Regions from separate parts of the Bulleidia sp. HCP3S3_C9 genome, predicted to be linked through region 1. Evidence: riboswitches for the same ligand, from Rfam matches in the RefSeq annotation. Region 1 holds a riboswitch; each other region holds the start of a gene.

What was found. Region 1 has a riboswitch for lysine ahead of ACTND6_RS07850 (alanine/glycine:cation symporter family protein). Riboswitches for the same ligand answer to the same signal wherever they lie in the genome.
Region 2: it holds a riboswitch for lysine, as region 1 does, so the genes downstream of both, ACTND6_RS07010 (hypothetical protein) here and ACTND6_RS07850 (alanine/glycine:cation symporter family protein) in region 1, are expected to answer to the same signal.
Region 3: it holds a riboswitch for lysine, as region 1 does, so the genes downstream of both, ACTND6_RS08640 (transporter substrate-binding domain-containing protein) here and ACTND6_RS07850 (alanine/glycine:cation symporter family protein) in region 1, are expected to answer to the same signal.

The regions. Positions count from the first base shown of each region.
Region 1 covers NZ_JBQHWJ010000042.1:229-10,617, forward strand. The annotation lists gene ACTND6_RS07820 (Fic family protein) at 1-159, shown strand, start outside; gene ACTND6_RS07825 (RpiB/LacA/LacB family sugar-phosphate isomerase) at 182-748, shown strand; gene ACTND6_RS07830 (carboxymuconolactone decarboxylase family protein) at 868-1,635, shown strand; gene ACTND6_RS07835 (carbamoyl phosphate synthase small subunit) at 1,917-2,996, shown strand; gene carB (carbamoyl-phosphate synthase large subunit) at 2,989-6,195, shown strand; gene ACTND6_RS07845 (amidohydrolase) at 6,298-7,902, opposite strand; gene ACTND6_RS07850 (alanine/glycine:cation symporter family protein) at 7,905-9,389, opposite strand; lysine riboswitch at 9,472-9,648, opposite strand; gene ACTND6_RS07855 (GGDEF domain-containing protein) at 9,780-10,389, shown strand, end outside.
Region 2 covers NZ_JBQHWJ010000034.1:7,390-17,778, reverse strand. The annotation lists gene ACTND6_RS07025 (SPFH domain-containing protein) at 1-290, shown strand, start outside; gene ACTND6_RS07020 (hypothetical protein) at 485-1,588, shown strand; gene ACTND6_RS07015 (TPM domain-containing protein) at 1,596-2,414, shown strand; lysine riboswitch at 2,465-2,631, shown strand; gene ACTND6_RS07010 (hypothetical protein) at 2,633-3,064, shown strand; gene ACTND6_RS07005 (dicarboxylate/amino acid:cation symporter) at 3,320-4,663, shown strand; gene ACTND6_RS07000 (zinc ribbon domain-containing protein) at 4,775-5,542, shown strand; gene ACTND6_RS06995 (MATE family efflux transporter) at 5,594-6,946, opposite strand; gene ACTND6_RS06990 (hypothetical protein) at 7,130-8,575, shown strand; gene ACTND6_RS06985 (O-methyltransferase) at 8,713-9,300, opposite strand; gene ACTND6_RS06980 (SNF2-related protein) at 9,389-10,389, shown strand, end outside.
Region 3 covers NZ_JBQHWJ010000050.1:5,024-15,412, reverse strand. The annotation lists gene ACTND6_RS08650 (ATP-binding cassette domain-containing protein) at 1-103, opposite strand, end outside; gene ACTND6_RS08645 (ABC transporter permease subunit) at 90-881, opposite strand; gene ACTND6_RS08640 (transporter substrate-binding domain-containing protein) at 888-1,727, opposite strand; lysine riboswitch at 1,797-1,964, opposite strand; gene truB (tRNA pseudouridine(55) synthase TruB) at 2,033-2,872, shown strand; gene ACTND6_RS08630 (bifunctional riboflavin kinase/FAD synthetase) at 2,872-3,798, shown strand; gene ACTND6_RS08625 (NOL1/NOP2/sun family putative RNA methylase) at 3,791-5,104, shown strand; gene ACTND6_RS08620 (hypothetical protein) at 5,111-6,481, shown strand; gene ACTND6_RS08615 (Asp23/Gls24 family envelope stress response protein) at 6,515-6,841, shown strand; gene infC (translation initiation factor IF-3) at 7,023-7,571, shown strand; gene rpmI (50S ribosomal protein L35) at 7,584-7,805, shown strand; gene rplT (50S ribosomal protein L20) at 7,823-8,179, shown strand; tRNA gene ACTND6_RS08595 (tRNA-Glu) at 8,215-8,288, shown strand; gene ACTND6_RS08590 (peptidoglycan bridge formation glycyltransferase FemA/FemB family protein) at 8,348-9,583, shown strand; gene ACTND6_RS08585 (peptidoglycan bridge formation glycyltransferase FemA/FemB family protein) at 9,831-10,389, shown strand, end outside.

The DNA.
Region 1 (10,389 bases):
AATATTGTTCCATTCATTATTGACGAGTCACTGAAGATGTACTATTACCGTGGATTAAAGGAATGGAATAAAGAAAGAGGATATCTAAGAGATACATGCTTAACAGCGCAGGATCAATATAAACGATATTTAGATTATTTTAGAATTTCTTATGAATAAGTGATTTATTGGAGAAATAGAAATGAAGATAGCAGTTGTACAGGCAAGTTCACAAGCATCAAAAAATGAGATGCTTTATACATATACAAAGAAATATGCAAAAGATGCAGAAGTTGTTAATTTTGGATGTTTTGTAGATGAAGATGAAAATTTCACTTATGTTGAGATTGCGCTGCTGATTGGAATGCTGATAAATAGTCATACAGTTGATTTTGTTGTGACTGGATGTTCTTCAGGACAAGGGATGATGCTTGCATGTAATAGTATGCCTGGTGTTTTATGTGGGTATGTTCCTACGGCGAAAGATGCATTTTTATTTGCACAGATCAATAACGGAAATGCAGTATCTTTACCTCTTGGAGAAGAGTATACATATACAGGTGAAAAGAATTTAGAGGAAACAATCCAAGCATTATTTTCAGAACCATTTGGTGGTGGATATCCTGAAAGTGAAGCAAAAAGAAAAATTGCGGATGCCAAAAAACTCAAAGAAATCAAAGCCAAATCACAAATTGATTTTGAATCGTTTTTGAATAAGTTAGATCCTGATATGGTTAAGAAAGTAAAACATAAAATACTTACACAATAAATTTATTGCTTTTACATATGTATTCTATTATGATGCTTTCGAGGTATGTGATTGTATCTAGTAAAGAAAATGAATGAATCAAAAAAACATATCAGTGTTATATATCAGGAGATCTAACTATGACAATGAGTGAAAAAGCAAAACAGTATTATGAAAAAATGTTTAAAAATGAAGAAAATGATCTAGCGAAAACAGATCCAGAATTCTTTGATTATTTTAATAACTTTGCTTTTGATGAAGTTGTGAATGAAGAAGGACAACAGCTAGATGATCGTACACGTTTTATTGCAATCCTTGCGGTATTAATCGGATCATCATCTATTGATGCATTCCGTTGTATGATGAAAGCAGCTCTGCGTTTTAACGTTACACCTGTTGAAATTAAAGAAATCATTTATCAGGCAGTGGATTATCTAGGCATGGGAAGAACATATCCATTCTTGAAGGCAAGCAATGAAATTCTAGAAGAAATGGGATATACACTTCCATTACCTTCACAATCTACAACAACAGTCAATAATCGCTATGAGAAGGGTGAGCAGTGCCAGATCGATATCTTTGGTGAACACATGCGTGGAAATGGTCAAAGGGGTCCAAAAGAATCAAAACATATCAATAAATGGCTGGTAGAAAACTGCTTTGGTGATGTATATACAAGAAATGGATTAGACTATGCAACAAGAGAAATGATTACGTTCTGTTTCCTGTATGCACAGGGTGGCTGTGAAGTACAATTAGCTGGTCATACACAGGCAAACTTTGGCTTGGGAAATGATAAGGAATTTCTGATTAAGGTCATTTCTAACTGTGTACCATTCATGGGATATCCAAGAACATTGAATGCATTGCGCATTGTCAATGAACAGGCCGAACAATGGAATAAATAAATTGAAATATCAATATCTCTGATAAATTCCTTATTTATCATGAATTTTAAGTTTTTATTGATGAAATAAAAATGAAATATTGTTTTCTTGTGAAAATTTTTGTTGCAGAAAACGGAAGAGACTGTTACTATATTTGACGATAAGCAGGAGGACGGCTATGATGAATTCTACTTTAACTAAGTATCTAAATTGTTCTCGTAACGTTCTTTTTACATTTTTAAATTTTATTTGACAGTTCATACTTGTGGAACTGTCTTTTTTTTACAAGGAGGAAGAAGCAAATGAAAAGGTATCTCGTTTTAGAAGATGGCTCTTTTTATGAAGGAGAGGCATTAGGCAGCAATTGTTACAGTACAGGTGAGTTAGTATTTAATACTTCCATGACTGGATATCAGGAAATTCTGACAGATAACTCTTATTGTGGTCAGATTGTTATGATGACATATCCTTTGATTGGAAACTACGGTATCAACCGTGATGATAATGAAAGTCTTGTTCCTGCAGTATTTGGCTTTGTTATGAGAGACTATTGTCCATTTCCAAGCAATTTCAGAGAAGAGATGACTTTGGATGCGTATATGAAAGATAAGAAAATACCAGGCATCTTTGGTGTGGATACACGTGCAATCACAAAGAAGATCCGTTCTATGGGAACATTAAAAGCTTCTTTCTGTGACACAGAAGAAGAAATTCCATCTTTAGTAGAGCAGTTAAAGAAGGAAAGTTTCCTGCATGATCAGGTAGAAAGAGTATCTACACGTTCCATGTATCCAATTCCTGGAAGAGGCAAGAAAGTAGTCATGATGGATTTTGGTGTCAAGCTTTCAATTCAAAGAGAATTGGCAAAGCGTGATTGTGATCTTGTTGTTGTGCCATACAACACAAGCTTTGAAGAAATCATGAGCTTCAATCCAGATGGTGTCATGTTAAGTAATGGTCCTGGTGATCCAGAAGATCTTCCTGAAGTCATTGAAACAATTAAAAAACTGATTCCTCATACAGTTGTATTTGGTATCTGTCTTGGATGTCAGCTGATTGCCTTATCACAAGGTGCAGAAACATATAAGCTGAAGTTTGGTCATCGTGGCGCAAACCATCCAGTAGTAAATCTAGAAACAGGCAGAACAGAAATCACTTCTCAAAACCATGGCTTTGCGGTAGATATTGACAGTCTAGAAGGAACAGATCTGGTGATGTCTCATAGAGCATTGAATGATGGCAGTTGTGAAGGCGTTAGACATACAAAATACCCATGCTTTGCGGTACAGTATCATCCAGAAGCAAATGCTGGACCACAAGACAGTACATATTTATTTGATAAATTTATTGAAATGATGGATAAGGAGAATGCACATGCCTAGACGTACAGATATTCATAAAATTATGGTTATTGGCAGTGGACCAATTGTGATTGGACAAGCTGCAGAATTTGACTATGCCGGTTCACAAGCCTGTCAGTCATTACGTGAAGAGGGATATGAAGTTATCCTGATCAACTCTAATCCAGCGACAATCATGACAGATGCTGCGATTGCTGACAAAGTATACATTGAACCATTAACAGTAGAATTCGCAAAACGAGTTATCTTCAAGGAAAGACCAGATGCTATCTTAGGTTCTCTTGGTGGACAGACAGGTTTAAATCTTGTTGTTGAATTGCATAAAGATGGAATTCTTGATGAATTTGGAGTAGAAATCCTTGGTACAGATATCACTGCCATCAATAAGGCAGAAGATAGAGACTTATTCAGATCTTTGATGAATGAATTACATGAACCAGTACCTGAAAGTGCAATTGTACATACAGTGGATCAGGCAATCGCATTTGCGAAAAGTGAAGGCTATCCACTAGTCGTACGTCCAGCATACACATTAGGTGGTACAGGTGGTGGCTTTGCCCATAATGAAGAGGAATTGCGACATATTACAGAAACAGGTTTGAAGATGTCTCCTGTACACCAGTGTTTGATTGAACAGTCTATTGCAGGCTATAAAGAAATCGAATACGAAGTCATGAGAGATAGAAAAAATAATGCAATTGTGATCTGTAATATGGAAAACGTAGATCCTGTCGGTATTCATACAGGAGACAGTATTGTCGTAGCACCAGTACAGACACTTACAGATAGAGAAAACCAGATGCTAAGAAACGCATCTTTGAAGATCATCCGTGCATTAGGTATCTGTGGTGGATGTAATGTACAGCTTGCATTAGATCCAAACAGCTTCAAGTACTATGTTATTGAAGTCAATCCACGTGTATCTAGATCTTCTGCATTGGCATCTAAGGCAACAGGCTATCCAATTGCTTCTATCAGTGCTAAACTTGCTGCAGGATTAACACTGGATGAAATCAAAAACCCAATCACAGGTACAAGCTATGCATGCTTTGAGCCAGCACTTGACTATGTTGTAACAAAGTTCCCAAGACTTCCATTTGACAAGTTCCCAAATGCAGATAGACAATTAGGCACACAGATGAAAGCAACAGGAGAAGTTATGTCAATTGGCAGAACTTTTGAAGAATCATTCTTAAAGTCTGTCAGATCTTTGGAAGTAAAAGTTGATCATCTAGAAAAGAAAGAATTCTATGCATATTCTAAAGAAGAATTGTATCAGAAGATCAAAGATAGAGATGATGAAAGAATCTTTACGATTGCACAATGGCTGCGTATGGGATATTCCATGGACGAAATTCATACACTGACAAATATTGATTATTTCTTCCTGAAGCATATCCAGAGAATAATTGATCTAGAAAAGAAAATGAAAGAACATCCAAAGGATGTAGAAGTTCTATATCAATTAAAAAGAAATGGTTTCTCGGATAAATATATCGCAAGAAACTGGAATATGAAGGAAATGGATCTGTATGAAATGGAACAGAAGGAAAACATGATTCCTGTCTATAAGATGGTAGATACCTGTGCTGGTGAATTTACTTCTTTAACACCATATTTCTATTCCACATATGAAAAAGAAAATGAATCTATTCGAACAGATCGAAAGAAAATTATTGTACTTGGTTCTGGACCAATTCGTATTGGACAGGGTGTTGAATTTGACTATACAACAGTACATACAGTCAAGACTCTAAAGCAGTGTGGATATGAAGCAATTATCATCAACAATAACCCAGAAACGGTATCTACAGACTTCTCTATTTCTGACAAGTTATACTTTGAACCATTGACTGTGGAAGATGTGATGCATGTTGTAGATCTAGAACAGCCAGAAGGTGTCATTGTACAGTTTGGTGGACAGACTGCAATCAATCTTGCTTCAGGTCTAGTTGAACATGGTGTAAAGATTCTAGGTACATCTTTAGAAGGAATCAATAAGGCAGAGGATCGACATGAATTTGAAAACATGTTGAATGTACTAGGCATTCCTCAGCCAGAAGGAGAAACAGCAGTCACTGTTGAAAAAGCGCTTGAAATTGCAAATAAGATTTCTTATCCAGTACTTGTAAGACCAAGCTATGTATTAGGTGGCAGAGCAATGGAAATTGTACACAACGATGATGAATTGAAAGTGTATATGGCAACTGCAGTCAAAGAAATCTCTCATGATTCTCCAATTCTTGTTGACCGTTATGTATTAGGAAAAGAATTAGAAATTGATGCAATTGCGGATGGAGAAAATGTATTCATTCCTGGCGTGATGGAACATATTGAAAGAGCAGGTATCCATTCTGGTGACTCTATTTCAGTATATCCAACACAGACAATCTCTAAGAAAGTTAAAGATACGATCATTGACTATGCAATACGTATTGGAAAAGGCTTCAAGTTTGTCGGATTGTATAACATTCAGTTTATTGTAGATAAAAATGAGAAAGTCTATGTTCTGGAAGTAAACCCAAGATCTTCGAGAACAGTCCCATTCTTATCTAAGATTACAGGTATTGGCATGTGTAATATCGCAACAAAATGTATTTTAGGTCAGTCTTTACTTGATCAGAATATTACACCTGGATATATGAAGGAAGATACAACACAGGTATATGTCAAAGCCCCAGTATTCTCATTTGCAAAATTGAGATCTGTAGATACGGTCTTAGGACCGGAAATGAAATCCACAGGTGAAGCACTTGGCTGTGATGATTCTTTAGAGAAAGCATTGTATAAGGCACTTATAGCAAGTGGTGTAAAGATTCCACAATATGGTACTGTATTACTGACAGTTGCGGATGAAGATAAGAAAGATATTCTAGATATTGCTAGAAGATTCTATCGTATTGGATATGGTTTATATGCAACGGAAGGTACAGCTGGATTCTTGAAAGAAAATGGTCTTTATGTACATCAGACAAAGAAAATCAGTGAAGATGTAGAAGATAACGTATTGAATCTGATTCAGGAAGGCAAGGTTGCGTTTGTTATCAATACAAACCACAATCATGACCGTAAGACAAATCAGGATGGATTCTTGATCAGAAGAGTTTCTGCAGAAAATAATATCAGCTGTATGACTTCTCTAGATACTGCCAATGCTTTATTGAAAGTACTAGAATCTAGAAGCTTTGCGATTGCTTCTATGAAAGAAAGCAAAAACTAAAAGAATAAAAACTATGATACATCTGATCATATCAGTGTCAGATTGTGTCATAGTTTTTTTGATACTCTAAAAAAAGAATCCCAAAGCATTTGGGATTCTTCATTAATATACTTGTTTACCATTCATCCATGTCTGTAGAATTTTTACATCATTGATGTGATATGGATCTACTTCAAATAGATTTTCATCTAAGATGACAAAGTCAGCGAGCATGCCTTTTTCAATCTTGCCTTTGATTTTTTCTTCAAAGGAAGCACGTGCAGCTTCTGTTGTGAAAGATAAAATTGCTTCTTTGACTGTAAATGCTTCTTCAGGAAGGTATGGACCAATATGTTCTTTTAATGTAGAACGCGTAATTGCACACTGCATTCCACCTAATACGTTAGGCAGTTCAACAGGGCAGTCAGAACCATTGGATACATGAACACCTTTCTTCATGAGTGTTTTGAAGTTATAGCTGGAAGCAGCTTTTTCTTTGCCAACTCTATCTTCAACGATCTTGATATCGTAATCCAGGAAGATTGTCTGAGCATAACAATGCAGATTTAACTTAGCCATACGATCTAACTGATCTGGACGGGTAATCTGACAATGGATAATACCATGACGAGCGTCTTCTCTTGGATTTTCATTCTGCGCTTTTTCAATCGCATTCATGATACGATCCAAGATACCATCACCAATAGAGTGGATTGCTACCTGCATGTTATGGTTATGTGCATAGCCAATCATTTCATCAAATGTTTCCTGAGAGTATACAGGAATACCACATGTAGAAGGGTCATCTGCATATGGGGTACTCATAAATGCTGTACGTGCACCAAGAGAACCGTCACCTAACATCTTTAATGGTCCAAATCTAAAGAATTCATCGCCTAAGCCAGTATAATGACCTTCTTCAACAAATTCTTTCAAGCTTTTAAGGTTTGTAAAATGATTCTGCTGGTTGATACGCACAGTCATTCTACCTTCTTCTTTTAATTCTTCATAAGCTTGAATGATTTCATGATAGTCTAAACCGTGGAACACAACAAAGTCATCTGTCTGGGCAGAAGTAACACCAAAAGAATTCAACTGCTTCATTGCTAGAATCAACATCTTCTTTAAATCTTCGCGTGTAGGCTGAGGTAGTTTTGCATAAACAAGATCCAATGCATTTTCACGGAAAATACCTAATGGCTCACCATTTTCATCAACATCGAATCTTCCACCATCCACTTGTTTTGTATTCTTATCAATGCCAATCATTTCTAATGCTTTAGAGTTTACAACACAAGCATGTCCACAAGCTCTAACAATACAGATTGGATTTGTTTGAGAAATTTCATCAAGATCATAGCGTGTAGGGAAACGATTCACATCTGTAAAGAAATCGTGATTCCATCCTCTTGCGCGTATCCATTGTCCTTCTTTGATTTGACGATTTTTAACTTCTTCAGCAATATATTCTTTCATTTCTTTTAAAGAAGAAGTATGATCTGCCAACTGGATTGTTTCTAATGAATAGCCATCATTTAGTACATGCATATGTGAATCATTGAAGCCAGCACAAACAAATTTATTGTTTAAGTTATGCTTTGTCGCATAAGAATACTTTTCAAGCAGTTCTTCACTTCTTCCAGTCGCAACAAAATGATTGCCATCTACTACAAATGCTTCAACAAAGCTATCTCCAGTAAAAACGTTACCGTTATAAAATAAATCCATGATTAGTCCTCAACTTTCTTGTCTTCGTAGAATAAGACTGTATTATCATCAACTTCGCCAATTCCCATATATCTAGCCTTATAGTCTTTTAAAAGTCTAAAATATTCATTGGATAAAAGCAAGATAACAAAGACGTTAACAAATGTAGGGATTGCAGAAGTAATATCTACAACTGTCCAGATAAATCCTGTATTCTGTGCATGTACAAGATAGATTGTCCATAATAATCCAGGAAGGGAACGTACAGCGTAGAATGCTTTAATTAATAATTCAGAAAAACGAGTTTTCTTCATATTAATATGTTCAAGAATTGCAAGATAATATGTAAACCATCCACCAGAAGTAGTAATTGTGAAAATAACCATGATAATTGCCAGCAATATACTTCCAACTGTTCCAAAGCTTTGATTGAAAGCACTCAATGCCAATGCGCCACCAGTAGCACCATCTGCCCATGTACCACTTAAGATAACAGATAGAGCAGTGATCGAACAAACGATAAATGTATCGAAGAATACTTCAAATGATCCCCATAAACCTTGTTCAATTGGGTGAGGTGTATCCGCAGAAGAATGAATCATTGGAGAAGTACCCCAACCAGCTTCGTTAGAATATACGGAACGTGCCATACCTGTCTGAATAATTTTAGATACAGCTGCACCAGCAAATCCACCAACAGCAGCAGTACCAGTAAATGCATTTGTGAAAATCATAGATAATGCATTTGGAACAGCATTGATATTTACAATGATCATCAAGATTCCCATGATGATATATGCAATACTCATGAAAGGAACAAGCTTACTGAAGATGGAAGCAACACCTTTTGTACCACCAGCAGTGATAATATATGTAGCTAAACAAAGAAGGGCACCAACAACGATTCTGCCATCAATGAAATAGCCAGATACTGTAATACCATTGAAGTTAAATGCACCTGCAACAACTTCAGAAGCAGTTAGATTACTAGATGTAATAAAGAATGTTGAGAAAATACCAATACCGAAAATCACCGCAAGGATTTTCCATTTGTTTCCCCAATGACGCTGTTCACCAAGTCCTTTCTGCATGTAGTAAGTAGGACCACCAAATTTTTCGCCATTGTCATTTGTTTCACGGTAATAACAGCCAAGTGTAACTTCGACCTGTTTTAGAATCAATCCTAAAAATGAAGTCAGCCACATCCACAAAACAGCACCAGGACCACCACTTGCTACAGCGGTTGCTACACCAGCAATGTTGCCAAATCCAACAGTACCACCAACTGCAGTACAGATTGCTTCAAAAGGGGAAATCACTTTTTTATCAGCAGATACTTTTTGTCCCTTATTAGCAAGTGTTCCAACTGTATGTTTTAAAATCCAGCCAAAGTGACGGAACTGAAAGAAACCTGAACGAATTGTAAAGTACAAGCCTGTAATAATCATTAAGGCGATGAGCGGTACTCCCCAAAGAATACCATTTAACCAGTCTAAAAATGCAATCATATATCCTCCTGATCCTTACAATTCGATGAGGCAAAAAAAAGTGACAGCTTTCCGCTATCACTCGAATTTTTTTTATAAAAATTCAATCAATAGCTCCTCCACTGTGATATCAGTGAGAGTACATAGCATGTTCTGTTATGTACCAACTCGAAGAATTTGTCATGTTCTCCGGTTTCGGCAATTTTCCCTTTCTATCTGCTTCATGGAAATGACTTTTCTCAACAGATATACTCTTGTCCATTGCTCCTCTATTGTAAGGTTACCGATTAATCATACGACATTTTTAAAATATAGCAATAACAAATCATTAAAATTATAAATTGGATATAATAATGCCATATTTTATGAAATATTGTAGTATTATTAACGAAAAGAATGGAAAATTGAGTAATGAATGGATATTTTTATGTCTTAACAACAATTGATCTTTTTGTTCTTTGCTTTATGTGTATTCTTACAAATCTAAGTGAAGCATTGGATAAGAAGCAGAAGAGAGGCTTTTTCTTTGCTTTTGCATTGATTGCGGCAATTTCAATCTTAGAAGTCATTACATTAGTTGTCGATGGAACTGCAGAGAAATATCGCTGGGTAAATATTGTATCGAATTATTTAGGCTTTGGATTATCACCAGCAGTTTCCATTTGTCTTGTATATGTATTAGATAAGAAAACCATTGTTGAAAAAGACATGAAACTGGCAATGATTTTTCAAACAGGGTATTTAATACTATTAGCAGCATCGATTCCCTATGGATTAGTGTTTTCTGTCAGTGCTGATAATGTTTATGCACGTGGACCTTTCTTCTGTATTTATGTGATTGCGTATTTTGCGGCAATTTTATATTTGTCTTTATCAACAATAAAAATGTCAAAGCAATTTCAAAACCGCAGTAAAGCATTGATTTATCCTTTGATTGTGTTTCTGGCTGCAGAAACGACCATACAGGTTCTATTGCCAGATCTGCATGTAACATGGTTATGTGTAACATTGCTTTCTGTAC
Region 2 (10,389 bases), on a different contig from region 1:
CAAATGGCGCAGCAATGGGTTTTGTAGGACTTAATGCAGCACAGGCAAGCGGTGGTGTGAATGCTAACGTATTACTCAACCAGCAGCCTGCACAGCCAGCACAACCTGCAGCTCCAGTAACTCCTGCAGCTGGATGGACATGTCCAAAGTGTGGAACAGCGAATACTGGTAAATTCTGCACGAACTGTGGTGAAGCAAATCCAGCAAACGCAAAGTGGATCTGCCCAAAATGCAACACAGAAAATACTGGTAACTTCTGCAACAACTGCGGAGAAAAGAAACCGGCATAATGATTTAACAAAAGGTCCGGAATCCGGACCTTTTCATGTAAAAAAAGATATGAAAATCATTGATCAGGAAAGATATAAACGACAGCTGCAGTCTAATAATTTGATTGGCATTCTTTTAGGTCTTTCTTCCATCGCCCTTTTCATTATTTTACTTATACTTTCAAAAGCACTGACAAGATAGAAAGGATTATTCTATGCCAGAACAATTAACGAATTATCAGTGTCCTAATTGTAATGGGCCACTCAGATTTGATCCCGTTTCATCCAAGCTAAAATGTGATAGCTGTGGTTCTACATTTACAGTGGATGAAATTGATAAAGTTTTTTTCGAGAAAAACCAGGAAGCAATTTCCGTAGATGCTGAAAAGAAACAGCAAGAAAATGCAGAACTTCTGCAATGGAATGAAGAAGAAGCAAAAAACATGCGTGCATACAACTGCCCAAGCTGTGGTGCACAACTCATTTCTGATGCAAACACTGCCGCAACAAGATGTCCATATTGTGGAAATCCAACAGTAGTTCCTGCACAGTTTGAAGGCTCTTTAAAGCCAGATTACGTCATTCCTTTTAAACTGATCAAAGAAGATGCAGTCAAAGAATTAAAGAACTTCTACAAAGGAAAACCATTCCTGCCAAAAGCATTCACAGAAAGCAACCACATTGAAGAAATCAAAGGTGTATACGTGCCATTCTGGCTGTATGACGGTACTGTAGATGCACACTTAAGAGGATCAGCAACAACTTCTTCCTCTTATGAAACAGATGATGAAATCGTCACAACAACACGTCATTTCCGTATTGAAAGAGATGGAACTGTTGAGTTTCAGAAAGTACCTGCTGATGGTTCTTCCAAGATGCCAGATGATTTCATGGATTCTATTGAACCATTTGACTACAAAGATCTTGTTCCATTCCAGATGTCATATTTGCCTGGCTATTTAGCTGATAAATATGACGTATCGATAGAAGAAGATGCGGAAAGAGTCAATCAGAGAATTAAAAATACAACGATTTCTCTTTTAGAAGAAACAGTCACTGGATACCAGACATACGTATCAGATAAAACAAATACAACAATTACACCAGGTACAGTTCACTACGCATTCCTGCCAGTATGGCTGTTATCTACACAATATCAAGGCAAGAATTACCTGTTCGCTATGAATGGTCAAACAGGAAAGATGATTGGTGATGATTTGCCAATTGATAAAACAAAGATGATTCTACGATTTCTCTTGATTACAGTCATTGGTATTGCTTTACTGTATGTCATCTTATTTCAAGTGATGGGAGCGTGAAGATACTATGAAAACAATTAGAAACATGATTTTATTGATCGCACTCTTTCTCTTGATTCCTTTTATACCAATCCACGCATCGAGTGATGTATATGTAGAAGATACCTATGGTGCACTTTCTCAAGAAGAAGTAGATGAATTAAATGCATATGCTGCACAAATTGCAGACCAGTATGAATTTGGAGTTTACGCAAGAATCATCGAAGATTCAACAGAACAGTCATATGATGATATGACAAACTTCATTGAAAAATACTATACAGATGAAAGTTTAGGATATGGCAATACTGACAATGGTGTATTACTACTGATTACACAATGTTCAAAAGGTGGCTCTTACCAGGTTTATATTCCATATTGTGATAAACAGTCTATGTTCTCTTTAGATGGCATGGATATCATGGATTCAGCTGCACGCAGCGGTCTCTATGAGCACGATTACTATTCCGCAATTCGCGATTACATCAAAGAAGCGGATGGCTTAATGGCATACTACAGTGAAAATGGCGAACATTATGGAAGCAACTATGATGAACCTGCAGATTCCACACCAATCAAAAAAGGCATCACATTTGGCTTGCCACCAATCATTGCACTCATCACAGTGCTCGCACAAAAAAGCAAGCACAAAACAAAAGCCATCGCAACAACAGCACATTCCTATGTACCAGGCAATGGCGTACATTTAACAAACAGCCGTGATATGTTCCTGTATGAATCTGTCACAAGAGCTCCAATTCCAAAACATGATGACAACGATTCCTCACCTGGAGGAAGCAGTTTCTCTAGCAGTGGGGGAATGCACTCTAGTGGCGGACACTTCTAGATCCATAAAGCTATAGCAGTACATCTGTTATAGCTTTTCTTCTAGTAAAAATCAAAACAAGAGGTAGCGATGCAAATAAGTATCTTGTGGAACCGACGGACAAAGAAGCAAGTGAAAGGTAATCATCGCCGAACGAAGCATATTGGTAAATATGTTCCGTAGTGTTATAAATAACATTCATAACACTCCTTCTAAAAGAAGAGGTGCTTTGTTTGTTCATGTATTTTGTTCAATCACATCTCTTACCAGACGGTTTTATTTTTTACAAGAACGACTATACAGATGAAGAATTAGCTTATGCTCAGTCTTTCAAAGATACATTTGATATCAAGAATGTACTCAGTGATACTCCACAGTTTGCAAAGGATCAGCAGAAAGTTATTGAAAACATCAAAGAAAGACCAATCAATGATTATTTCATTGAAACAAATCACTCTGCTGTTTGTGAAATGAGATCTACAGATGTCGGTGACGTTTCCTGGTGTGTTCCTACTGCACAAATTAATACTGCATGTTATTCCATTGGTGCAGGTGCACATAGCTGGCAATGGGTTGCACAAGGTAAGAGCAGTATTGCATATAAAGGCTGTATGCTTGAGGTGATGTATTGTTTGATGCCGCAAAAACACTGTATCAAAATCCTGAAATGATTGAAAAAGCAAAAGCTGAATTGAAAACTAGACTACAGGATAATTCCTATAAGTGTCTAATTCCAAAGGATGTACTGCCACACATTTCAAATGTTGAATAATATGAAGCAAGCTTCGGCTTGCTTTTTGCTATGAAAAAATATAATTTTTCATTTATAAACATTTTTCACCCACAGCTTTCACATATTTTTTCAAAAATATATAGACAAATCTTTTTTATTTGATATCATAGTTCAGGCAATTTCAGGAGGAACTATGAAAAATTCAAAAATGTCATTAGCTAAAAAAATGGTCATTGCACTGATACTTGGCATAGTTGTCGGTATTGGGGCTATTTTTTTAAGGGTTAATCTCACAGAAAACGGTCAAGAAGCGACATGGTCAGCGATTAACAATTTATTGTTTGCTGACATTACAGCTGAAGGAAATGAAAAAGCTATTGGTTTATTTTATATTGTTGGTCAATTGTTTGTTAATTCAATGCAAGTTATCATCATCCCAATGGTATTCACATCTATTGTTATTGCAATGATTAGAATATCTGATGCTAAGAAACTTGGTAGAATTGCTAGTAAAACAATTGGCTATTTTTTATTAACAACAGTTATCGCAATTTTAGTTGCCGCTGTTTGTGGAATGATTACTTATAACGCTGGTCTTTTCCAGGCTGTTGAAACAAACCTTGAAGCAGCTGCTGGCAAGAGTGGTTCAAACCCATTACTATTCATCGTTAACGCAGTGCCAAACAACTTTGTATCTGCATTGAGCAATAATGGCGGTGTATTAGCAATTGTTGTCTGCGCTGTTGCTGTTGGACTTGGCGTTAATACAAATAAAGAAAAGTTCAAACAGATCACAGCTCTTTGTGAACAGATTTCCGAACTTGTTACTATCATCTTATCCTGGATCGTTAATACATTCGCTCCAGTCGCAATCTTCTGCTTATTAACAAGAACATGCGCAGCGTATGGTGTGTCTTATTTAAAACCAGCACTTAGCTATATTGTATTAACAACAGTATTACTACTCGCATTCTTATTTATCTTCTATCCATTGTTCGTATCCGTTACAACAAAGCTGTCCCCAACAATCTTCGCAAAGAAGATTGCTAAGGTTGCATTATTTGGTTTTTCAACATCTTCAAGTGCAGCTACTCTTCCAATGAATATTGAAACTGCAGAAAAAGAATTAGGTATATCTGAAGAAATCGCATCCTTCATATTACCACTTGGTATGACAATCAACATGGATGGTACTGCATTAATGCAGGTTGTCGCTACAATCTTTATCGCAGGTGTTGCTGGATACACAGTACACCTTCCACAGTTGATCTTAATTGGTCTATTAGCTGTTATTGCTTCTGTTGGTACACCAGCTGCTCCAGGTGCAGGTGCAATTATCCTATTCACAATCTTATCTGGTGTTGGTTTCACAAATCCAATCGCATTATCTGTATATGCATTGATTCTTGCAATCAACCGACCAATTGAAATGCTTGTTACCGCATTAAACGTTACAGGTGATACTGCCTGTGCAATGGTTGTATGCAAGAGTGAAAACTCCCTCAACGAAGAAGTATTCAATACAGTAAGCAAATAATTGATCTATGAAAGTCACTTCAAACGAAGTGGCTTTTTTTATGGGTAACAACGCGTTGCTTTACCCATGTTCTTTTCTTTGCTAATTTATAGTTAATGGAGGAAATCAAAAATGGAAACAAAAGATATCATTTTAGAATTGCGCAAAAAAAACAAACTATCACAAGATGAACTTGCTAAAAAAGTCATGGTAACTAGACAAGCAGTATCTCGGTGGGAAAATGGAGAAACAATTCCAAATACTGAAACTCTCAAACTTCTTTCAAAAGAATTCAACGTTTCCATCAATACGCTTTTAGGCTCACCTAGAAAGCTTATTTGTCAATGTTGTGGAATGCCACTTACAGATGATTCCATCATAAGTCATGAAAGTGATGGATCATTCAATGAAGAATACTGCAAATGGTGCTATGCAGATGGAACATACACGTATCATAACATGAATGACTTAATTGACATATGTGTAAAGAACATGGTCAATGATCAATTCACTGAAGAACAGGCACGTTCCTATATGGAAGAAATTCTTCCACAGCTAGATTACTGGAAACGATATGAAGAACTCAGTGATGATGGACAATTTGAAGCATTTAAACAACAACTCTTACAAGAAATCAATGCGCTTCATATTGAAGGGTTGCCAGAAGTTAAGAAATTAAATGCTCTCGTTGGAAAATATGTTAATCTTGCATATCCACTTCCAAATGGAAAAGCAGTACAATTCCTGGATGATGACACAACATATCTAGGCGATCAATTGGAATCTGCATTTGGTGGAGATCGATGTTTTGGTATTCTTGCAAGCATGGATTTTTTACTCATCTGCACATACGAAAAAGATGGAATCAATCCAGAACTTGTTCTTTACAAGAAGAGATAAAAAAAGCTCAGACAAAGATGATTTGTTTTCATCCAAGTCTGAGTTTTATTTTTACTCTTCTTTTTTCCAGAATCCACTGAGATAGAATACACCACCAATGACAAGCGGCATAAATCCTGCTAAGGCATCACCAAGCCAGAACCCTTTTGGCCCCATACCTAACGCCCATCCTAGAAGATAAGCTAAGCCAACACGGGCAATCATGCCATCTAATATCGCAACACACAGGTTTAATTTAGAGTTTCCTGAACCATTAATAATACCAAATGCAAAGCAGCGTGTCGCTGCACCAAAGAAATTCAAAATTGCTGGTAAAACAATAATTGTTGCTTCCGCTAATACAGCTTCATCAGAAGTAAACATTCCAAATATCATATCTGGATCGTATTTAATTACAATACTTCCAATGACTGATAATGTGAATGCTCCACCAAATGCCCAGGCAAGAATCTTAGGAACACGATCATACTTTCTTGCCCCCAAGTTTTGACCAATCATACTTGCTGCAGCTGTTGTAATAGAGTTTGACATAATACCCATCATCATATTGAGTTTACTGATGATACCCGCAATTGCACTGTAAATGATTCCAAAGGAATTTACCCATGCCGCAACAACCGTCTGTGAAATAGAAATAGAAGCAGACTGTAATGCCATTGGAATGCCTAATGCAGAAATCTTTGCCATTGCATTTCCATCTGGAATAAAACTCTTTAATTTAAAGTCAAATCCAAACTCTTCTTTTCTTTTATACAAATACGCAAAAGCAAAAATAAAGCTAAAAGATTGACCTATAACTGTTGCCCAGGCAGCTCCAGCAACTTCCATCTTAAATCCTGCAACAAATACAATATCTAATACAATGTTGATAATTGCCGCAATTGCAACAAACATAAATGGTCTTTTGGAATCTCCCATACCACGCATAATGGCAGAAACAACATTGTATCCATAAATAAAAATCAAGCCTAAGATACAGATGACAGTATAATCCATTGTATATGCATATGCTTCCTGTGGTGTATTAACAAGCTGTAATAAGTTATCTCTAAAGATATAACATCCCACAGAAATCAATAATGCAATTGAAAACAAAAGCGTAAACAGTGTCCCAATTGTTTTCTTGATTCCATCATGATCCTGCATACCAACTTCACGTGCGATAATGACTTGTCCTGCACTTGAAAACCCCATCGCTACGAAAGTTAATAAGTGAAGAATATTTCCCCCAGTACTAACTGCAGACATTCCAGATCCACCAATCACCTGTCCTACAACAATCATATCAACGATGTTATAGATTGCCTGTAATGCATTTGATACAAACAACGGTGCCGCAAAAGCAAACAAAAGCTTAGGCACAGATCCATTCGTAAGATCTTTTACCATTGAATTACTTTTCATTCTTTTCTCCCCCTATTTTTTTGAGCGCTGTCGAAAACTCTAAAAAGTTGGTAACAGCGCTCTTTTCTTTATGCCAACTTTTTGTACTTTACCCCCACTTTTTTCTTGTCAACTATTGACAAATTTCAATTTTCGCGGGCTCGCTTTGCTTGCCTTCATTATGAAACCGTGGAGGTGAGTTATATGCTCAAATATTTTTCTTCGATTTGGGACTATCGTGCTTTTCTGAAGTCTCGCAAATCTTCTCTTGATTCTTCTCAACATCTTAGACTTTCTTCTAAATCTTTTCTTTCTGCTTCTCACAAACTCAAGAAGCTGGATCCTTCTCTTGTCCAGGATATTCTTCTGCCTTTATATTCTTCTACAGGCAGACCTGCTATCGATCCTGCTGTTTTCATCAGGTCTTTTGTTCTTATGCAGCATCTTGGCTATCTTTCTCTTCATAAATGGTGTGATGATTTAGCTTCCGACTCTTTACTTCAATATCTTGTAGGTTCCTTTTCACCGCCTTCTGTTGCTTCTCACTATGATTTCATTGTCCGTTTGACGGGTGTCGATTCTCATATGAACGAGCTTTTTCCTAAAGCTCATTTCAAGAAAATAAAGGGCAAGAAACCTAAGAAAGGTGAAAAGCTAATCAACTACTCCCACTCTGACACCTACTACCTATTGGACAAATACAAAGATGGTGCTGATTGCGATAGAGATAGAATGATGTTCACTCTTCAGGCTCTCTTCAACGCCCTGGCTGTGATTCCTTCTATCGATTCTGGTTTCATCGACAAGAACAACCTTATCCTTTCAGCTGATGGTTCTTCTTTGCACATCCACTCTTCTCCTTTTGGTCACAAGGTTTTAGATGGTGATGATTCAGATAACATCTACCGTTTTTCAGCACCAGATGCTGACATTGGATGGGATTCGGATCTTGAATCTTTTTATCTAGGCTATACTTTCTACAATATTTCCTACCACAATCCTCTTAAGAACATTGATCTTCCAGTTTTCGCTTCCATCGAAAACGCTTCGAGACATGATGCTCTTTCCTGCATCTCTGCTGCCGCTCAATTTCTTGATATGAATCATGATCTACATCCTAAATATTTTTGTCATGATTCTGCGGCTGATTCTTTACCGGTCTTCCAATTCTTTCAGCACAATAATATTATCCCAGTTATTGACCATAATCCAAGAAGAGATTCTTCAAAAGAATATGTTGAAAAGAATCATACCAATAACGATGGCATTCCTGTTTGTATGGCTAACCGTCCGATGCATTTCTGTGGTTACGATATTCAACGCTGCAGAAAGAAATACCGTTGTCCTCTTGTTATGGGCGACATTTCTTCCTGTCCTTTCGTTGATCAATGTTCTACATCTTCTTATGGTAGAGTTTCATATATTAATGATGGTGATTCCGCTCGCAATGCAGGGCCTTTATCATATAAATCTGAAACCTGGAAGAAGATATACAGAAATAGAACCAGCACTGAACGAATAAACAATCGTGTGCTTAACCACTACCACTTACATCAAATGAGGATACGCAATAAAGACAAGCATGCTTTCTTTACAATATTTGCCTGTATAAATATCCATCTTGATGCTTGGATCAAAGATTCAGTTTAATCTATTCTGTTTTAAAAGAACTTCATTTTACAAAGTTGTTTTTAGTGCGCCTTGTTCGCACCTTTTTTCTATTTCATCGATTTTTTATCGAGTGATAGCTTCTTAGAGTCGAGTTTTCGACGCTACTCTTTTTATATTTATATTTTTCTTACACTTACCGCAATACCATCCCCTACATCATAAAATGCAGTCGTAAAACGATCATCATTCAATAGATGTTCTCTGAATTTTTTAATCTTATGAACCATTTGTATCGTACTTCGATTTGAAGATAACTCTTCATTGTCAACAATTCCATGAAAATTCAAATTATCAAAAATAAAAACAGTACCTATTCTACTATTTTTCATGAAGTGTTCTAAATATCTGCGATACTGTGATTTTGCCGCATCTATAAAAATCAAATCATAGATTTTATTTGTCTCAAATGCAGCACCATCTATTAAATGCACATGTATTCTATCATCCAATTTTTCATTTTTGATATTTTGAATTGCTTTTTCATACATTTTTGGATTGATTTCTAATGTATCAATTGTATTATCCCAGCGTATTTTAGCCATATTAATCGCTGAAAACCCAACTGCAGTACCAACTTCAAGAATATCTCGTACTCCTTCATGTTTTCGAATATAATTCAAAAGAAAAGCCATCCCATCATCCAACATAATAGGAACATGCTCTTTTCTTGCTTCATCATGGATTTCAATCAACGTTTTTTCCATGAGTATATTTTATCAGAAAATTGACAAACAATATCTGTGTAACTTATTTTCATGGTAAAATGGTTAGATACTTCAGGAGGTGCTTTTTATGATCAATGAAGCTTCAATCAAACGTCACATTGGAAATAACCGTATCTTTGAAAGAGGAGAAAATATTTTCCGTTCAAATGATGTTGGTGATCTCATGGTATTTGATCAAGAATCTTCTGGCCTGACAGAAATTGAAACATGGGTTAACAGCTCAAGTGGATATGATGAATATCAAGTGCGTGTATTACTTGGGAAAAATGGTAATATCATTACAGAAGATTGTACATGTCCTTACTTCGAGGATAACTTTGAACCATGCAAACACATCGCTGCAGTTTTGTTGAAATATATTGATGAAGATAAATTATCCACAATTGGAAATGGATATGCAAAAGAACCTGTATCTGTACAAAGTGATCGTTCCATTCAAGATTTACTGGATACCTATGCAAAACCTGCAGATGCTGTACAGCCAATTGTTCATATAACACCTACATTAAATTGTACAAATGATGAACAAGTGGAGGTTTCTTTCACTTTAAACAAACCTGATAATCGTTCTTATGTCATTAAAAGCATTGATTCCTTTTGCACTTTGGTTCATAACCATGAAAACAAATACTACGGAAAATCCTTAGAGTTTATTCATACGATTGATGCATTTGATATGCAATCAAAACCTGTCATAGAATTTTTAATGTCTTTATACTATAAAGATGATTCATATATGTCTTCAAATACAAACCAATACTACAATTATGGCTATTACGGATATATGGAGCAAACAATGAAGCGTTCTTTATGTCTTCGTGGTAGATACTTAGATTCATTTATGAATCTGATAAAAGATCAAAATGTCATTGTATCCAATCCTATTACAAATTATGATCTTCCATTTAAAGTTGAAGAGGGTATTCCTGAAATACATACGTCCCTGACAAAGAAAGAAGATGGATGTATCTTTCAGGGTGCAAAGTATCCTTTCGCATTAGGAAATGATCATATCTATATCTTTGATTATCGTAATTCTACTATATTTATTTCGAAATCAAATGATGA
Region 3 (10,389 bases), on a different contig from region 1:
TCAGACATACAACTTCACCTTCATTGACATTAAAGTCAACACCTTTGAGAACTTCAAGAGATCCAAAGCTTTTATGAATGTTATGAATTTCAACGAGAGACATAATCGCTGTTTGCTCCTTTCTGTTCTTTTACTTCAATGTATGAAATACTTCTTGGTTCTGTAGAACTCATTGGAAGTGAAACTGTTGTATCATTGTTGAGCTTCTTTTCGATAAGGTTCAGAATCAAAGCACAAACACTTGTTAAGATCAGATACATCATTGCTTCTATGAAGTATACAGTTGTGAACTGGAATGTTGATCCAGCAATAGATTTAGACTGGAACATCAATTCTGTAATAGAGATGATCATTAATACAGAAGAGTCCTTGATATTAACAATCAATTCGTTGCCAATTGCTGGGAAAGCATTCTTAATTGCCTGTGGCAATACAACAGAGAACATTGTCTGTGCGTTTGACATGCCTAAGCTGCGTGCTGCTTCTGTCTGACCGATATCTACTGCCTGAATTCCTGAACGAATGATTTCTGCCATATATGCGCCAGTATTGACTGTGATAACAAAGCAGGCAGCAGTGAAGTTATTCCAGTGAATGACATCTAACAATGCATAGTAGATAAATACTGCCTGTACCATCATTGGTGTACCACGGAAAATTGTGATATAAACAGTGATAATAAAATCGATGATCTTTTTGAAAATTCTAGAAGCTTTAGAAGAGGTGAGATCTAAGCGAATTGCTTTGATACCACCTACAACTAAACCAAGAATAAACCCACACCCCGTACCAATCAAGGCAATGATCATTGTTGTCCTAACACCTAGTAATAAGCTAGGTGCATATTTTGTGAGTATTTGAATAATTGCGTTTATATTCATGAATGATTATTCCTCGCTAGCAGGCTGACGATTGACAGCTTCTTCCATCCATGTGTTTCTTGTATCTGTATCAATTGTCTTTAACGCATCCTGTAAAGCATTTAATAATTCATCATCATTCTTACGTACTGCAATAGATACAGAAGTATCAGCTTTAAAACCCTTGCCCTCAGCAAATCTAACGACTGCTAAATCAGGATTTGCGGAAATAACACCATTAGCAACTGGAAGTTCACTTGTAACTGCATCCACAGATCCAGCCTGCAAAGCCTGAATTGCTGCTGGGAATGTTTCTGCAGCTGGCATATGATTTACACCAGGAATCTGATCAATAACTTCATCATAGATTGTATTCATCTGACCTTGTACTGTAGCACCCTTGAAATCTTCAAGGCCTGTTGCACTTGTATATTGAGAATCCTTTTTAACAATGAGTACTTCTTCAGATACATAGTATGGATCTGTGAAGTTGACCTGCTGCTTACGTTCATCTGTAGCTGTCATACCAGCAATGACTGCATCAATCTGATTGTTATTTAATGACAGAATCAGGTTATCCCAGTCAAGCTTAACGATTTCTACTTTCTTTCCAATCTTGTCAGCTAAATTCTTTGCAACAACGACGTCATATCCATCACAATAGTCGGCAGATGAGATTGGCTGTGTGTATTCGCCTTCCTTTGTTGTGGACCAGTTGAATGGCGCATAGTTACATTCCATACCAACTCTAAGTGTATCGCTGCTGTTTGATGAAGAAGCTGCTGTAGAAGTGGAAGGGTTAGATGCACATCCTGTTAATAAAGCTGCGCATGCAAGTACTGTTAAACTCTTTCTGATTGTGTTCATAATATTTTCCTCCTAGAAATTAAATAAAACCGTATGCGATATTACATACGGTTTCTAACTTCTATGTACGTATCTAATAGCGCCACTTCTTGTATGAAGGAGTGATATAGATATTTTCTATATCCCCACGCGAATCATTTGCCAATGACTGACGTTCGGCGATGATTGCCTTTCGCATGATTCAACGCCTGCCAGCTCCTCATGCTACTCATCTGCACCGCTACCTCTATATGCGATTTCATTTAATGACCAAAGTATACTACATAAATCGAACAAATCAACAATATTTTGTTATAATTTTTGTTATGGACGGAATTATTTTAGTAAAAAAACCAAAAGGTATGACTTCTTTTACTTGTGTTTCACAGGTAAAAAGACGTGTCAATGAAAGAAAAGCAGGACATTCAGGAACATTAGATCCAAATGCAGAAGGATTTATGATCATTGCATTAGGAAAATGTACAAAGTATTTACCATATTGCGTCAGCAATCATAAACATTATCAGGCAACATTTGCATTAGGGAAAAGATATGATACACAAGATGTATGGGGTGAAGCTGTAGAAGAAAAGGCACCATCTATGCATACACAGGAAGAATTAGATGCAATATGTCATTGTTTTACAGGAGTTATCCAGCAGGTTCCACCAATGTACAGTGCTTTAAAAAAAGATGGAAAGAAACTTTATGAATATGCTAGACAAGGCATTGAAGTAGAAAGAAAAGCAAGAGAAGTAGAAATATCTTCTCTTTCTGTAAAGAAACTAGATGAAAATCTATATGCGATGGATGCAGTTGTATCCAGTGGAACATATATTCGAACACTCATTGAAGACTATTGTAAAGCAATGGGTGAACTAGGCTATATGACTTCTTTAAATCGATGCGGTATTGAACATCTTACATTAGAAGATGCCATAGAAATAGAAGATGTGAATGAAAACAGTGGAATTGATCCATTCAAGGTATTTGATCCTTCCTGGCCAGTCTTAGAGTGTGATAGAGTTGAAGATGTCAAGAATGGAAAGAAGATAAAACTTAACACAGGTGAAAAACGTGTTATTCTAGTACATGGCTGTGAAATACTGGCAGCATATGAAAAGAAAGATGATGGGCTTTATCATAGCGTGAGAGGTTTGTTTTAATGCGTATTATTAAGATGGGAATTGATACAAAAAGAGTATATACAAATCCAATGTGTGCATGTATTGGATATTTTGATGGTATGCATAAAGGACATCAGCAATTGATTCGCCATACGATTGAAATGTCTAAAAGACTACATTGTGAATCTGCATTGATTACATTTGATCCAGATCCATGGGTAACTATCAAGCATATTAAAGATGTTAAGCACATTACTACAATGCGTGAAAGAATTAATCGTGCAGTAGAATATGGCATTCAGAATATTATTATTCTGCAGTTTACATCAGAATTTTCTCAATTGTCTCCAGAAGACTTTGTTAATGAAATTTTATCTAAAATTTCATTGAAGGGAATTGTTTGCGGGTTTGATTTTCATTATGGTGCAATGGGAAAAGGCAGTGCAGATACATTAAAACAGACAGAAGGTATTGAAGTAGATGTTGTAGAAGCCATTGAAGATGAAATGGGAAAGATTTCATCAACACGTATTTCTCAATGTATTGAAAGTGGAAATGTTGAAGAAGCAAATGCAATGCTTGGCTATCGTTTCCGTATCAGTGGAATCGTTGTACATGGAAGACATCAGGGACATGCCATTGGTTTTCCAACAGCGAATGTGCAATATGATTCAGAATACCTTCTTCCAAAAAGTGGTGTATATGCAGGATATGTCGTATTTGATAACAAGCGTTATGAAGCAATGATCAATCTTGGACATAATCCAACATTCAATTATAGAAATGATATGTCTTTAGAAGCACACATTTTAGATTTCAATCAAGAACTCTATGGAAGATACGTCGGTGTAGAGTTTGTCCGCTTTATTCGTGATGAAAAAAGATTTAATTCCAAAGGAAATCTAATCATGCAGCTTGAACAGGATATTTTGAATACAAAAAAGATACTAAAAGAATATGAATGAACAGTTTTTACTTCAAATGCAGCAGATCCTCAAAGATGAGTATCCGGCATATTTAGAAAGCTTGTCGAATCCTCCAACAAGAGGATTTCGTATCAATCCTTTAAAAACAAACGAAAAAGATTTCTTTGAGAAAGTGGATGTTTCTCATACAAAAAGTCCATATGCAAAATATGGATACTATACGGATGACAAAAAATATGGTTCTATGCCAGAATATGCTTCTGGTGCTTTTTACATGCAGGAAGCAAGTGCATCGAGTGCTGTGACTGTCATGGATCCAAAGGGTGGCGCAGTGATACTGGATATGTGTGCTGCACCAGGTTCAAAGACAACAGAAATTCTTGAACTATTAGAAAATCAAGGATTGCTTGTTTCAAATGAAATTGACAAGAAACGCAGTCATATCTTACTGGAAAATGTTGAAAGAAATGGTGCCAGCAATTGTATTGTTGTAAGCAATGATCCACTGCAGCTTGCAAAACAGTTTCCTGGCTTCTTTGATATGGTTTTATGTGATGCTCCATGCAGTGGAGAAGGAATGATGCGCAAAAATACAGAAGCTGTGGATCAATGGACACCACAGCTTGTAGAACATTGTGCTTCTGTTCAGAAAGAAGTTTTAGAAAGTGTATATACGTGTTTGAAAGCAGATGGTATTCTTCTGTATTCAACATGTACTTTGAATTTGAAGGAAAATGAATATCAGATCAAACAGTTTTTAGAACGTCATCCAGATATGCAGATGATGGATACAAATGTAAATTTTGGAAGACGCGCTTTGTGTGAAGAACATGACATTCAAAAAGCCATTCGCATCTATCCGATGGATCATGGTGAAGGACACTTTATCGCAAAAATGAAAAAGTGTTCTGTCACTGCACCGTGTTCTATCAAACAGCTAAAATCAGATTTAATTCCAAAGGAAATACTGTCTTTACTTAAAGATACAATAGAAGAAGTGTATCCATATCTGTATTTTAAGAATAACAGACTTTATGGTGGAACATATCCTTTTATTGATACAGGAAAATTACATTTATTAAGAAATCAGGTATATATTGGAGAAATGCTCAAGGGAAGATTTGAATTCTCTCATCATTTCTTTATGTCTTCATATTCTAAATTTAAAAACACTTATGAAATGAGTGATGAAGAAGTGAAAAGGTATATGCATGGTGAACAGATTTCAGCAAATGTTCAGAAAGGCTGGGTTGCGATGTGCTATCATGGTTTTGTAGTGGGTGGTGCAAAAAGTGATGGACATGCATTGAAAAACAAATATCCAAAAGCTTTTCGTACAAGATAGGTATATATGAACTTAGAATTATTTGATTTTATCGAAGATACACTTTCTTATTTTGAAAGAAAGAATCCTTCCTATGTATATGCACAGGGAAGAATTCTTGAAACATTTTCTCAATTGTATCCTTCAGAAAATACTGCAGTGATTCATTTACATACTCGTATTAAAAGTAAAGACAGCCTGAAGGAAAAAATGATACGAAATCATTTCTATCTGGATTATAAAACTCCACAGGAAGCAATTGATAACCTGCATGATCTTGTTGGAATTACGGTCGAATGTCGTTTTATTCGCAATGAACATGAATTGTATCGTTCCTTGTTTTCTTATTTTGAAAGACAGAAAACAGGTTATGCGGTATGCAAGGCAAATGAAAATCTATTTTTGGATCTTTCTCAGCCGCAGCCGCAGCTGCAAAGAAATGGATTCACGATTTATCGTTTAGATGGCTATTATCTGTTCAATGAGGAAAAAATCAATTATGAACTGCAGATCAAGTCACTTGTTCATAACTTCTGGAGCAACATTGAACATGAAGTTGTCTATAAAAATCCTGACTTTGTCATGTATGATCAATTCAACAAGGAAATGCTTGGTGCAATTCGAGATAATCTAGATGTTGTAGATCGACAGTTAGAAATCATGTATAAAGAAATCTCTAACCAGTCTCATCAGGCACAGATTGGAATGGATGAAAAAGGATTCAAGACATTTGTTGCTAGAAGCATCAATGAACTTGTGAATCGAAAGATGAAAGATTCCTTGGGATTTGCGACAGACTTTAAGAAGTGTTCTGCAATTCTTGCACAGTATATTTATGTAAGAGACTTTGTGAATGGCGAACACAATCAAGTGACAATGATTGATTACATGGAATTGTTGAATTACCTGAATGATTCAGAAATTGATTTCAAACAGAAAATTGAAATCAAACGAACATTCATACCAGAAGATCCATTTATTCGTAAAATGTCTGATTACTGGATCAATGAAATGAATCACAATTTCCTGTGGCATATTTTCTTCTGCATGTTATTTATTATCCGACCAGGAAATAATGAAGAAGATTTCATGGATTTTATCGATGTCATACGTATTTTAATCATCCAGCCTGGATGGTTCGCGGATTCGTTTATGAAAATGAGCGTAGAAGAAGGCGATAAAGTACGTGATATGCTGGAAGAAACATTAGCGAATGCACTCATTGATGCAAATACAATTGAAATTGTTCATGAAGATATGATGTATGAATGTATGCTTCGCTTCCGCAAAAAAGTAAATGCATTGGATTTATTGTATGATTCTTATGATGAATTGATGAAACAGGAAGCATCCATCCGTTCATCTCTATATCACGATATTTATACAATCTTTCATTGAAATCATGTATAATAACAAAGAAGAGGTAATCATATGGCACAAGATTATGTAGTATTAAATGAAACAGATGAAATGGGTGTTGTTGCAATGAACAAGGCAGTATTTAAGAGCATTGCGGAAATCAGCATCAATGATATTGAAAATGCAGTGAGAATTCCAGAAACAACATTTACAAAACCATTATCTGTAAAGATTGAAGAAAACAAGCTTCATATTACAGCTTTTATTAAGCTGAAGTATGGTGCAAATGTAAAAGCAACATGCGAACTTGTACAAAACAAGATTTATGAAAATATTGAATTTATGACAGGATTTAAAGCGGCAGATGTCACTGTAAATGTCGTGGATTTTGAAATTTAGTATTGACATATTTTAATACTTATAGTTTAATATTTAAGTAATTTAAAAAACGGAAAGAAGAAGCACATACTTCTCACCTGATGTTTATAAAACCTGGGTAAGTGGCCGATAAGATCGTATAGAACTTTTAGGCAGGTGCGGCTTTAGTATCTGCTTTTTAATATTATGACAGGAGGTTTGCTTGGGAAAGGTTAAATTTAACAAAAACAGACACAAAGAGCCTACAGATATTGTAAATGAGGCTATCCGTGACAGAGAAGTGCTCGTCATTGGATCTGATGGAACTCAGCTAGGTGTCATGTCACGTCGTGATGCATTACAGAAAGCATATGACGAAGATCTCGATTTGTTGTGCGTTGCACCTAATGCACAACCACCAGTATGTAAGATCATTGATTATGGACGCTATCGTTTTGAACAGCAGAAGAAAGAACGAGAAGCTAAGAAGAATCAACAGACTGCAGAAATGAAATCCTTACGTGTATCACCAGTAATCGATCAGCATGACTTTGATACAAAGGTTAAACGTGCAAAGGAATGGTTGAGCGATGGACAGAAGGTAAAGATTGACATGCGTTTTAGAGGACGTATGATCACTCGTCAGGAAGTTGGTAAACAGGTATTGGATAAGTTCACTGAGCAAGTCTCGGATGTTGCAGATGTAACAAAACCACCAATGTTGGAAGGGAATACTATGTCTGTTACATTCTCACCTAAGAAAGGAAAATAAAAGGAGATTGTTATGAAAGCAAAAGCTAGAAAGCCAAAGAAGATTAAAATGAAGACAAAAAAGACTTTCGCAAAACGTTCTAAGTTAACAGGAACAGGAAAGTTAAAGGTACAGCACAACTACGTATCACATTTCGCAGCAAATAAGACTCACAAGCAGAAGATGCATCTTGCTAAGTCTACTACTGCTCACAGCACAGATTTAAAGCGCGACAAGCAGCTTTTACAGGGTTAATAGGAGGCTAAGAAGAGATGAGAGTTAAAGGAAGTACACCTACACGTAACAGACGTAAGAAGGTTTTGAAACTCGCTAAGGGTTATTTTGGATCAAAACATCTTTTATACAGAACAGCCAATGAACAGGTAATGCGTTCTCTACGTTATTCCTACATTGGAAGAAAACAGACTAAGAGAGAAATGCGTAAACTTTGGATTGCTCGTATCAACGCAGCAGTTAGACAGTATGATTTATCATACTCCAAGTTCATGCATGGTTTAAAGCTTGCTAACATCAACGTTAACCGTAAGATGCTTTCTGAAATCGCTATTCATGATGAAAAGGGATTCAAGGATCTTGTTGACGCTGCTAAGGCTCAGTTAGAAAAGTAATTTACTAGAATGAGGGGAACCTCATTCTAATCTATGGTGCGTTGGTGAAGCGGCTTAACACATTGCCCTCTCAAGGCAACATTCACGGGTTCGAATCCCGTACGCATCACTTTTGAAATGGTAGAAATACCATTTTTTTGTTATAATTTCTATTACGAGGAAAATTCTATGACTTATACATTTCATCTAGATACAGATCCATTGCTCATGGACGATTTTGTAGAAAATCATGAACAAAACAGCTTATATCAATGTTCTAAATGGGCAGAAGTAAAAAATAACTGGGATCATTTTTTTACTTCATGCTTAGAAGGAGATAAAATTGTTGCTACAGCTTTAGTGCTGAAAAGAAAAATGCCATTTGGTAAATGTTTATTTTATATTCCACGTGGACCGGTTATGGATTATCACAATCCAGAGCTTGTTTCTTTTTTTCTGGACCATCTTGTTTCACTTGCAAAGCAGCATCATGCGATTGCATTGCGTTTTGATCCAAATGTTTTTTCAAGAAAATATCCATATAAAGAAAAAGATCAAGATCATCCATTAGAAAATGAAGATGTTATAGCCTTGTTAAAACAACATCATGCACAACATTCTGGATATACAATTAACATTGAAGAAACAACACAGCCACGTTTTAATGCTTCTATGACACCACAGGATTACATGAAACGTATTGATAAGAAAGTACGTCAATCGATTGCGACTTCTGAAAAGAAAGGTGCTCAATTTTATGAAGGACATCAGTATATCCATGAATTTGCACAGGCAATGAAATATACAGAACAAAGAAAAGGCGTAGCTTTAAGAAATGAAGAATACTTTAAAAGAATGGCGGATGTCTATGGCGAACAGTGTATTATTATGGTCGCAAAACTGAATTTTCCAAGACAGATTGCTTATTTAAATGAAACAATACAAAAAGCACAACATGATTTAGAAGCAACACCATATGAAAAACAAAAGAAGCAATTTCAAAAGACAATCGATAATGCTTTCAATGAATTATCCAAATTGAAAGAAGAATATGAGAAAGAAGGAAAGGATGAGATCATTCTTTCTGGTAAACTTGCAATCTTCAATAAGAATCGTATGGAATTTGTATACGCTGGCAACAACGCAGAATATTTAAGAATGCGTACGATTTATGCATTATATGGAAAGTATTTTGATATTGCTGAAGAAAAGAATATCCCGTATGTTTCGATGGGTGGAATTGAAGGAACACTGGATGATGGTTTAACAAAATTCAAGTCCAGCTGGTGCATGGATGTAGAAGAATATATTGGTGAATTCAATATTGTATTAGATCAAGTTGTTTATACGCTATTTGATAAAGTCTATCCATGGGTATTAAAGCAAAGTACAAGATTAAGAACAGGAAAAAGAAAGTTACAGTAAGACAGTGAGTACTACTGTAATTTTTTTATCAAACAGTACAGTCTTTTCGTATATACTTTGCTAACTGTACGATGAAATACTATGAAAATATCCATTATAAATGAAAGATATTTGTAATATTTTCTGAAAGTGACATGAATCTGAAAGCGCTTCTTTCAAAAAAAGTAAATAATTTATAAAATTTTAATATCATGTTTTCTTTCAAAGTACTATAATATTTCGCGCACAAAATGAAAGAAGGAAGAATATGAATTATCAATTTCATCTATCAACAGATGCATCACAATTTAATACATTTGTAATCCATAGTGATCAGAATAATCTATTCCAGTGTACACCATGGGCAGATGTTAAAAATAACTGGGAGCATTTATATGCTTCTGTAACAAATGAAGATAAAATCGTAGCTACCGCAATGGTATTGATTCGTTGCCTACCACTGCATAAAACACTATTCTATATTCCTCGTGGTCCTGTCATGGATTATGACAATCATGAACTTGTATCGTTTATGATTGAACATTTAAAGAAAGAAGCAAAGAAACGTCATGCGATCGTATTACGTTTTGATCCTGCAGTTCTTTCTTGCAAATATGCATATAAAGACCGTAATGAACAACATGAATTTCATCATCAGGATGTTATTGACTATTTAAAATCTATAGGCTGCAGACATAAAGGTTTTACAGTAAATATCAGTGAAGCAACACAGCCTCGTTTTAATGCAGAAATGGACGTTACACCTGATTATAGAGAGCATCTGGAGCATAAGACTGCAAAATGTATCCGTGCTGCAGAACATAAGG